3 regions of the Nocardia sp. NPDC058176 genome follow, and region 2 is predicted to be linked to each of the others. Evidence: riboswitches for the same ligand, from Rfam matches in the RefSeq annotation. Region 2 holds a riboswitch; each other region holds the start of a gene.
The links. Region 2 has a riboswitch for cobalamin ahead of ACFVVM_RS05835 (ABC transporter substrate-binding protein). Riboswitches for the same ligand answer to the same signal wherever they lie in the genome.

Region 1 (3,269 bases), on a different contig from region 2:
TCGGGGCCAGCGCGCGCAACAGCGGGAATTCGCCGATCGGCAGCCGGTGCAGGCCCAGGCGCAGGACCTCGTCGGATTCCTCGGGCCGCTCGACGATCTCCTGCAGTTCGTTGAGCACGTGGCCGTAGAGGAAGCCGAACAGCGCGCGGTAGACGTGCAGCGCGTCGGCGCCGGTGAAGCCCGCCGTGGTGAGCAGGCGCAGGACGCCTTCGAGCGGGCGGACCACCGCGGGCGGCCGCATCCCGAGCGGGGTGGACAGCGGCCGGGTCACCAGCAGCGGAACGACATTGGGGTGCGCGAGGGCCATCGCGCGGAACGCGCGGGCGACCGCGCGCAGCTGGGCGATCCAGTCGGGATCGTCGGCGTCGACGGTCAGCTGTTCGAAGACGAGTTCGGCCACGCCGTCGAGCACGGCGGCCTTGTTCGGCAGGTGCCGGTAGATCACCATCGGATCGCGCCCGACCGCCTCGGCGAGCCGCCGCATCGACAGCGCGTCGACACCGTCACGGTCGACGATCGTGAGCGCGGCGGCGAGCACCGATTCCCTGGTCACGGGTCCGCTGGGGCGTCCGAAGCGTGGTTCTGGCCGGTCTGTCGAACTTTCGGCCATCGGGGCACCTCCGTCTGCGTCGACTGGTGATCAGTGTAGGCCTACAGCGTTGACAAGGCGGTTGGTCCGGTGTGCCGATGGTCCGGGCCTTGGGGGTGGACCGGGCCATCGGCCTCGGGGTGGATGGTCAGCCGAGGAGGTTCCAGTCCTCCAGGCCTTGATACAACGGGACACTCTGCGCCAGCTTCGAGACCCGACCCCGCAGGGTTTCGGTATCGGAAGTGCCTGCCAGGGTCGCGGCGATGATGTCGGCGACCTCGGTGAACTCGCTGTCACCGAAGCCGCGGGTGGCCAGGGCGGCGGTGCCGATCCGCAGACCGGAGGTGACCATCGGGGGACGGGGGTCGAACGGGACCGCGTTGCGGTTGACCGTGATCCCGACCTCGTGGAGCAAGTCCTCGCCCTGCTGGCCGTCGAGTTCGGAGTTACGCAGATCGACCAGGACGAGGTGGACGTCGGTGCCGCCGGTCAACACCGAAACACCCTTGTCGGCGACATCGGCGCCGGTGAGGCGTTCGGCCAGGATCCGGGCACCGGCGAGGGTCCGTTGCTGGCGGTCGGTGAATTCGTCGGTCGCGGCGATCTTGAACGCCGCGGCCTTGGCCGCGATCACATGCATGAGCGGCCCGCCCTGCTGCCCGGGGAACACCGCACTGTTGAGCTTCTTGGCGAATTCCTGCTTGGCCAGAATCAACCCGGAGCGCGGGCCACCCAACGTTTTGTGGACGGTGGAGGACACGACATCGGCATACGGGACCGGGGAAGGATGCAGGCCCACGGCGACCAGGCCGGCGAAGTGGGCCATGTCGACCCACAGGTAGGCCCCGACCTCGTCGGCGATCTCCCGGAAGCGCGCGAAGTCCTGATGACGCGGGTAGGCCGACCAACCGGCCACGATGACCTTCGGTTTGGCTTTGATCGCGATGTCACGGACTTCGTCCATGTCGATGCGGTGGTCTTCTTTGGACACTCCGTAGGAGTGGACGTCGTAGAGCTTGCCCGAGAAGTTCAACCGCATGCCGTGGGTCAAATGCCCACCGTGGGCGAGGTCGAGACCCAACAACGTTTCGCCGGGGTTCATCAACGCCATGAGTACGGCGGCGTTGGCTTGGGCGCCGGAGTGGGGTTGGACGTTGGCGAATTCGGCGCCGAAGAGTTCTTTGGCGCGGTCACGGGCCAGGGTTTCGACGACGTCGACGGCTTCGCAGCCACCGTAGTAGCGGCGTCCGGGGTAGCCCTCGGCGTATTTGTTGGTCAGGACCGAGCCTTGGGCTTGCAGGACCGCGCGGGGGACGAAGTTCTCCGAGGCGATCATTTCGAGGGTGTCGCGTTCGCGGGCGAGTTCGCCTGCCATCGCGGCGGCCAACTCGGGATCAAGCTCGTCGAGGGACAGATCATTGACAGAGGTGCTGGAAACAACCACAGGTTCGAACTCCGTTGGCTAGCAAGGATGATCGCCGCCAGATCCGCGAGGCGACGGCCGCCGGATACGGCGTATCCGGCACAGCGGGCAGGTCTTCGGACTCACGGGCATCGACCCGGAATCCTCGGGTCGACCTACTGGCCGTCGCTTCCCGGACGTGCGCGTCCAGTGCCGATGACGGCGGTCGTTCCTGTTCACCGCTGCGGGACAGTCCCGGATTCCCACCGGGTTCCCTCTTTCGACGCTCGTGACGGATCGGGGGCTCCCGTAAACGTCGTCACCAGCGAACCAGCTGCGCGAACAGCATAGATGGGCAGCTCGGCGAGCGGAGAGCCCGGTCTCAGGCGAGGACCCGGGCCAGCGCCCGCCAGCGGCGGTGCCGGTGGCGGAACATCAGGTGGATGAAGGCGCGGGTCGCGAGGCCGTGCAGGCCGTCCTCGATCTCGATCTCGTCGGTGTAGCGGCAACTGTTCGGGCCGAGGGGTGCGAACGTCAGCCGGTGATTCCAGACGCGCAGCGGGCCGCCGTGCTCGTTGGTGTAGATCTCGAACTCGTCGAGCGAGACGATCCGCAGACGGTGGGTCCACAGCGGGACGATCCCGAACAGCCAGAGCCGGGCCGAACCCAGTGCGCCCGGTTCGATGTGCTCGGGAATGCTCATCCCCGGCACCCGCAGGTACGGCCGGACGACGTAGGCGAACAGTTCGGGTTTGGCGGCGAGCGAGCGGGCCAGCTCGGCGGAGATCGGCAGCTCGGTGGTCAGGCTCACCTTGGTCACGAGGTCGATGATGCCGGAGGCCACCGCGTCCGGCAATGCCCTCCCACGCCGCGATCGCGATCGCCGCTACGCGGTGCGCCGCAGGCAGCTACCGCGAGGCCCGTGCCGCGCGGTCGACCGGCGTGTACGGGATGTTGGCCGCGCGGTTCTGGTCGACCCGGATCGCGCGGCCCAGTTGCGGGAAGGCGCGCTGCGCGCACTCGTGGCGTTCGCAGATCTTGCAGCCCGCGCCGATCGGGACCGCGGTGGCCTCGTCGTGGATCGGCAGGCCGTGGGAGTAGACCAGCTTCTCGGCATAGGCCAGGTCGCACCCCAGTCCGATGGCGAAATCCCTTTTGGCGGAAAGGTATCCGGGCGCGCTCTCGTCGGTGGTGCGGGCCAGCCACAGGTACTTGCGGCCGTCGGGCATCTCGGCGATCTGCGTGCGGATCCGGCCCGGCGTGGTGAAGGCCTCGTGC
Region 2 (3,269 bases):
AGCAGCGGTCGCAGGGAGGCGATCACCCCGGCCACGGTGTCCTCGTCGTCGTGGGCGGGGACGATCACCGAGACCCGGCGACCCAGCTTGCGGTCGATCAGCGCACGGACGTCCATGGCCTCCAGTGAACGACACAGCGGCCGCGTCCGCGACCGATGTTCCGGGACGCTGTGATCGAAGCCAACGCGCGAACCGGCGGCGCTATCGAGCGGGACAAGGGTGAACACCGCGCCGGGGTGATCACCTCGTGCGCGACCCGCCGTGGCACCGGCGCCCGGCAGGTACGGTGGGAGCGGAGTCGCGCCGATCACCTCGATCGGGCGCGACGGTCGGCGCACGGATGGGGTAGGAGCACGACATGAGTGGGACCGCGGCAACCGTCGGCGAGGTGTCCAAGGGGTCGAAGACCGATCTGGTCGACGGGCGCTACACCGTGCGCATCGACCTCGACAGCCCGGCGGGGGCGGTGGATGTGTCCGCGGTGCTGGTGACCGCCGACGGCAAGGTGCGCTCCGACGCCGATTTCGTCTTCTTCAACAATCCCTCGGCGCCCGGCGTGCAGCTGGAATCCGATGCTGTTGTGTCGGTGGACCTTTCGGCATTGCCCGCCGACATCCATCGGGTCGTGATCGCGGGCAGCACCGAGGCACAGGAGATTCGGTTCGGTGAGGTCACCGGGTTGCGGATCTCGATCGCCGGTGCGAGTCAGTCGTTGACCTTCGTGCCGCCGGGTCTGGACAGCGAGACGGTGTTGCAGGCCGTCGCGCTGTATCGCCGGGGGAGCGGGTGGCGGCTCGACGCGGTCGGGCAGGGATACAGCGCCGGGCTCGCGGCCTTCGCGACCGAGCACGGGATCTCCGTCGACGAGGAACCCGCCGCGCCGCAACCCGTTGCGCCGCAACACCCCGCGCCGCCGCAGTCTTTCGCGCCGCCGCAGCCTGCTGGTGCGCCACAGTTCCCCGTGCCGCCGCAGCCTGGCGCACCGCAGTACCCCGCACCGCCGCAGTCTTTCGCGCCGCCCCAGCCTGCCGGTGCGCCGCAGTTTCCCGGGCAGCCGCACCCTGCCGCGCCGCCCCAATACGGCCAGCAGCAAGCCCCCTTCGCGACGCCTGCCGGTGCGCCACAACAGGTTCCGCCCGCCTCAGGACCCGCGATCGACCTCCGCAAGGTCGACGTCGTCCTCACCAAGGATTCGCCGAGCCGCCGCGCCAGCATCGACCTGCGCAAGGGTGACCCGGGCTACGTCCTCACCGTCGGCCTCGAATGGGACGGGCGCGGTGCGAAATACGACCAGCACGGCCGCGTCACCCAGTTCGGGGTCGGTGACCTCGACGTGTACTTCTTCTGCCGCAACGAGGTCACCGGCGACTACGTCGTGATCAGCGGTGAGAAGGGGCACCAGGGTGACCTGAACACCTGGCCGTTCATGCACCACCAGGGCGACAGCCGCGGCCCCGGCGCCAACAACCTGCCCGCCACCGAGCAAGTGATCGTGCGCCCCACCGAGAACGGCGACCTGCTGCTCAACGTCTACCAGTCCGTCGACAACGGCGCGGGCGCCATCGACAAGTTCGGCAACCCGCGCGTGCGCGTCCGCTACGGCCGCCCCGGTCCCGACGGCCTGCCGGGTCCCGACGCCGACCAGATCACCGTCGTGATCGGCAACGGCAAGAACTCCTTCTGGGCCACCGTCGCCCACATCGACGTCCGCGAGGGCATCCTCACCGTCGATGGCACCGTCCAGTACAGCCGGGCCTTCAGCGAGCGCATGCCTGTCCTCGACACCGCGGGCAATTGGGTCCGTTCCGCGAAGAACGGCCCCGTCGGTCGCAGCAAGAAGAGCAACGGTCTGGGTCTGAGCACCTACTCCGGCCGCTGCCCCGACGCCCGCTGATCGCGCGATGACCCGGGGGAAGTCGACCGTCCAGTAGTGATCTTGGTACAGTCCCCGAGCCGTGGTGTTCGGGAAATCGGTGTGAAACCGGTGCGGCCCTCGCCACTGTGATCGGGAGCGACGGATCGATCCGGACGGCTGTTGTCGTCCGGAGCCACTGGGGCACGTGTGCCCTGGGAAGGTGGATCCGTCGCGCGAATCCCCGTCAGCCAGGAGACCGGCCACGGCTACGCAGTAACCGTTCCACGAGGACCTGGAAGGCCGTCACCGTGACCCTGTCTGTTGTCGCGCGCCTACGTACCGGTGCGCTGATCGCTTGTGCGGTCGTCGTCGCCGGTTGTGGTGTGCAGCCCGAATCCGAAGCCACCGGCGCGAACGCCGTGACCCGCGCGAACTGCGGGATCGACATCACCGTCGGCGCACCGCCGCAGCGCATCTACGCCGCCTACCAGCCCTCGATCGAGATCGCGCACGCGCTCGGTGTCACCGACCGGCTCGTCGGCACCGCGTTCCTCGACTCCACGGTACTGCCCGAATACCAGGACGCGCAGGCGAAGTCGGCCTATGTCGAGAAGCTGCCGAGTCGCGACGAATTGCTCTCCCAGAAGCCCGATTTCGTGCTGTCGGGGTTCAACGGCGTGTTCGCCAAGTCGGCGCAGAACAGCGTCGGCACCCGCGCGAGCCTGCACGAGCTGGGCGTACAGACCTGGGTCGTGAGCCCGCTGTGCCCGAGCGCCGACGGACTCGCCGACGAGGCGATCGACCCCAAGACCGTGCGGTTCGAGAACGTGTACGCGGATCTGCGTGACCTCGGAGCACTCTGGGGTGTCTCAGACCGGGCCGAGGACGTGGTCACGGAGCTGAGCGCGCGGATCGCCGCGGTCGGCGCGAAGGTGGCGGACGCGCCGAAGCCGAGGGTCGCGGTGATCACGCCCAAGGACGACGGCACCTACACCGCCGCCGGTGGCATCGACTTCATCACCCAGATCATCGAGGCGGCGGGCGGGGTGAACGCCTTCGCCGACCTCACCGAGCGCCGCAACGTCCAGATCGGCGCCGAGGAGCTCATCGCCCGCGACCCCGACATCATTCTCACCAGCGCCTGCTGCAAGGCCACCTACACCCGCGCCGACGGACAGCCCCAGGTCGACAAGCTCGTCGGCAATCCGGCCTTCGCGAACCTGACCGCGGTCCGCAACGGCGTCGTGCATCCGTTCCTGTTCGCCGATCGCGCCGCCGGTGTGCGGATCGCGCACGCCACCGAACTGGTCGCCGAGCTGATCCACCCCGATCTGTTCGGACGGTGACGCTCGCCGTTCGCGGCACCGGCCTGATCCTGGCCGGTGCGGCGCTCGCCGCTGTCTGCGTGGCCTCG
Region 3 (3,269 bases), on a different contig from region 2:
GCGCACGTACTCGGCCTGGTCGATCTCGCCCTTGCGCAGGGCGGCGCGCGCCAGGCGGATGGTCGAGGTCTGCGGGTAGGAGCCGATGGTGGTGGTCGGGAGCACCGGCAGGTCGAGGTGGTCGCGCTGCAGGGCGCGCCGCTCGTCGGCGGGCAGGCGGTTCAGGTCGCTCTCGTCGAGGGCGGCCAGCCGGGTACGGACCTGCTCGACGTGCAGGCGGGGATCGGTGCGCCGCGATTCGGCGGCATCACGCGCGGCGGCCAGTTCGGCGGCGACGGCATCGGTGCCCGTGGTGAGGGCGGTGGCGAGCACGCGCACCTCGGCGACCTTCTCGGCGCCGAAGGCCAGCCACGAGCGCAGCCGCTCGTCGAGCCCGGTCTCGGGGGTCAGCGAGTACGGCACGTGCAGCAGCGAGGACGAGCTGGACACGGCCACCGAACCGGCGCTGCCGAGCAGGGTGCCCAGCGTGCTCAGCGCGGCGTCGAGATCGGTGCGCCAGATGTTGCGGCCGTCGACGACGCCCGCCACGACCAGCTTGTTCGCCAGCGCGGGCAGCACCGCGAGGTCACCGACCTGGGTGCCCGCGGTGAAGTCGACCGCGACACCCTCGATGGCGGTGTCGGCCAGGGCGGCCAGTGCGCCGTCGGGGTGGCCGAAGTAGGTGGCGACCAGGATCGCCGGTCGCCGCTCGCCGCTCGACAGCTCGGTGTAGGTCTCGCGGACCAGCGCGATCTCGGCCTCGGTGAGGTCGGTGACCAGCGCAGGCTCGTCGATCTGGACCCACTGCGCGCCCGCGTCGGCGAGCTGGGTGAGCAGGTCGCGGTAGAGGGCGACCAGCTCGGGCAGGCGGTCCAGTGCCGCGCCGTCGGCGGCCTTGGCCAGCTTCAGGAAGGTGATCGGGCCGACCACCACCGGGCGGGCCGCGACCCCGAGTTCGATCGCCTCGGCCAGTTCGGCCAGCAGCTTCTCGGGGTTCAGCGAGAAGACCGTCTCGGCGCCGATCTCGGGCACCAGGTAGTGGTAGTTGGTGTCGAACCACTTGGTCATCTCGAGCGGGGCGACGGTGTCGGTGCCGCGCGCGGCCGCGAAGTAGCGGTCCAGCGGATCGGCGATCCCGGCGACCCGCGGCGGCAGCGCGCCGAGCAGCACGGCGGTGTCGAGCACCTGGTCGTAGTAGGAGAAGGTGCCGACCGGCACCGAGTCCAGGCCGGCGGCCTGCAGCTCGAGCAGCTGGGCGCGCCGCAGTTCACGGCCGACGGTGTGCAGGTGACCGGCGTCGGCGCGACCGGCCCAGTAGGCCTCGGTGGCGCGCTTGAGCTCCCGGTTCGGGCCCACCCGGGGCAGACCGAGAACCGTTGCGGTGAAAGGAGTGTGCGAAACAGTCACGGAAGTTTCTCCAGTGCGGTACGGACGGCCCTCACCATGCGGGCAGACGCCAACCGCCGGACCGTCCACTACGACACACGTGCGGTAGGTCTGTTGGTGGTCCGCGCGCCCGATCCACGAGGCGGTGGCCGCCGGATACGGCGTATCCGGCACAGTCGGCAGGTCTTCGGACTCGCGGGCACCGGTCGTGTGATCGACCGACCTACTGGCCGTCGCTTCCCGAGCTCGGGGCTCAGTGCTTGATGACGGCGGTCGTTCCTGCATACCGCTGCGGGACAGTCCCGGATTCTCACCGGGTTCCCTCTCACCCGGCACCGGAGGATCCGGTGCGGGCTTCGACACCGGCGCGGGAGGTCGGGGCTCCGACTCTTCCACCGCGCAGGCGAACCAGCTGCACCCACCAGCATAGGGCCTCGCCGGGCCGGAGATGACCGGACCATCCCCAACAGTGCCGTGACCTGCGGATTACCCGGTCTCGCGAGTCCGCACCGGCGACGGTCCGAAACGGTGAGATGTGACGGTCCGATGAACGCAACTTCGCAGGTGGGCGGGTGTGCGCTGTGAAGAATGCGACGAAGCCACCTTGCCGGTGAACCGGTGGTTCGGGTCCGGGTACCGTAGGCCAATGTTCTCGAAAGTCTTGGTCGCCAATCGCGGCGAGATCGCCATCCGCGCCTTCCGAGCGGCCTACGAACTAGGCATCGGAACCGTCGCGGTGTTCCCGTACGAAGACCGCAATTCGGTGCATCGGCTGAAGGCGGCCGAGTCCTATCAGATCGGGGAGCAGGGCCATCCGGTCCGGGCCTATCTCTCGATCGAGGCGATCATCGACGCGGCCAAGAGCGCGGGCGCCGACGCGATCTACCCCGGCTACGGCTTCCTCTCCGAGAACCCCGACCTGGCCGCGGCCTGCGCGCGCGAGGGCATCACCTTCATCGGGCCCACCGCCGAGGTGCTCGAGATGGCGGGCAACAAGGCCACGGCCATCGAGGCGGCGCGCGCTGCCGGGCTGCCGGTGTTGAAGTCCAGTGAACCCTCGGCCGACATCGAGGAACTGCTCACCGCCTCCGCCGAACTCGAGTACCCGATCTTCGTCAAGGCCGTCGCCGGTGGCGGTGGGCGCGGTATGCGCCGCGTCGCCGCACCCGAGCAGCTGCGGGAGTCGATCGAGGCGGCCTCGCGCGAAGCCGAGTCGGCCTTCGGTGATCCCACGGTCTTCCTCGAGCAGGCCGTGGTGAACCCGCGCCACATCGAGGTGCAGATCCTGGCCGATCAGCACGGCAATGTCATGCATCTGTTCGAGCGGGACTGTTCGCTGCAGCGCCGCCACCAGAAGGTGATCGAGCTCGCGCCCGCGCCGAATCTGGATCCCGCACTGCGGGAACGGATCTGCGCCGATGCGGTGGCCTTCGCCCGCCAGATCGGCTACATCAACGCGGGCACGGTGGAGTTCCTGCTCGACGAGCGCGGCAATCACGTCTTCATCGAGATGAACCCGCGCATCCAGGTCGAGCACACGGTCACCGAGGAGATCACCGACGTCGACCTGGTGCAGTCGCAGCTGCGCATCGCCGCCGGGGAGACCCTGGCCGACCTGGGCCTGAGCCAGGACACGGTCGCCATCCGGGGCGCGGCGCTGCAGTGCCGCATCACCACCGAGGACCCCGCCAACGGCTTCCGCCCCGACACCGGCCGCATCACCGCCTACCGCACCCCCGGTGGCGCGGGCATCCGCCTCGACGGTGGCGCGAACCTGGGCGCGGAGATCGGCGCCTACTTCGACTCGATGCTGGTGAAGCTCACCTGCCGCGGTCGTGACCTGCCCGCGGCCGCCGCCCGTGCCCGCCGGGCGCTGGCGGAGTTCCGGATCCGTGGCGTCACGA

Region 1: another riboswitch for cobalamin. It lies ahead of glyA (serine hydroxymethyltransferase); the one in region 2 lies ahead of ACFVVM_RS05835 (ABC transporter substrate-binding protein).
Region 3: another riboswitch for cobalamin. It lies ahead of metE (5-methyltetrahydropteroyltriglutamate--homocysteine S-methyltransferase); the one in region 2 lies ahead of ACFVVM_RS05835 (ABC transporter substrate-binding protein).

What each region holds. Positions count from the first base shown of each region.
Region 1 is NZ_JBHVVA010000005.1:397,171-400,439, reverse strand. It holds gene ACFVVM_RS26210 (TetR/AcrR family transcriptional regulator C-terminal domain-containing protein) at 1-610, opposite strand, end outside; gene glyA (serine hydroxymethyltransferase) at 738-2,033, opposite strand; cobalamin riboswitch at 2,102-2,333, opposite strand; gene ACFVVM_RS26200 (hypothetical protein) at 2,374-2,820, opposite strand; gene ACFVVM_RS26195 (short-chain fatty acyl-CoA regulator family protein) at 2,900-3,269, opposite strand, start outside.
Region 2 is NZ_JBHVVA010000001.1:1,241,256-1,244,524, forward strand. It holds gene ACFVVM_RS05825 (glucosyl-3-phosphoglycerate synthase) at 1-116, opposite strand, end outside; gene ACFVVM_RS05830 (TerD family protein) at 359-1,894, shown strand; cobalamin riboswitch at 1,921-2,135, shown strand; gene ACFVVM_RS05835 (ABC transporter substrate-binding protein) at 2,164-3,201, shown strand; gene ACFVVM_RS05840 (FecCD family ABC transporter permease) at 3,198-3,269, shown strand, end outside.
Region 3 is NZ_JBHVVA010000003.1:677,482-680,750, forward strand. It holds gene metE (5-methyltetrahydropteroyltriglutamate--homocysteine S-methyltransferase) at 1-1,386, opposite strand, end outside; cobalamin riboswitch at 1,526-1,729, opposite strand; gene ACFVVM_RS21080 (pyruvate carboxylase) at 2,012-3,269, shown strand, end outside.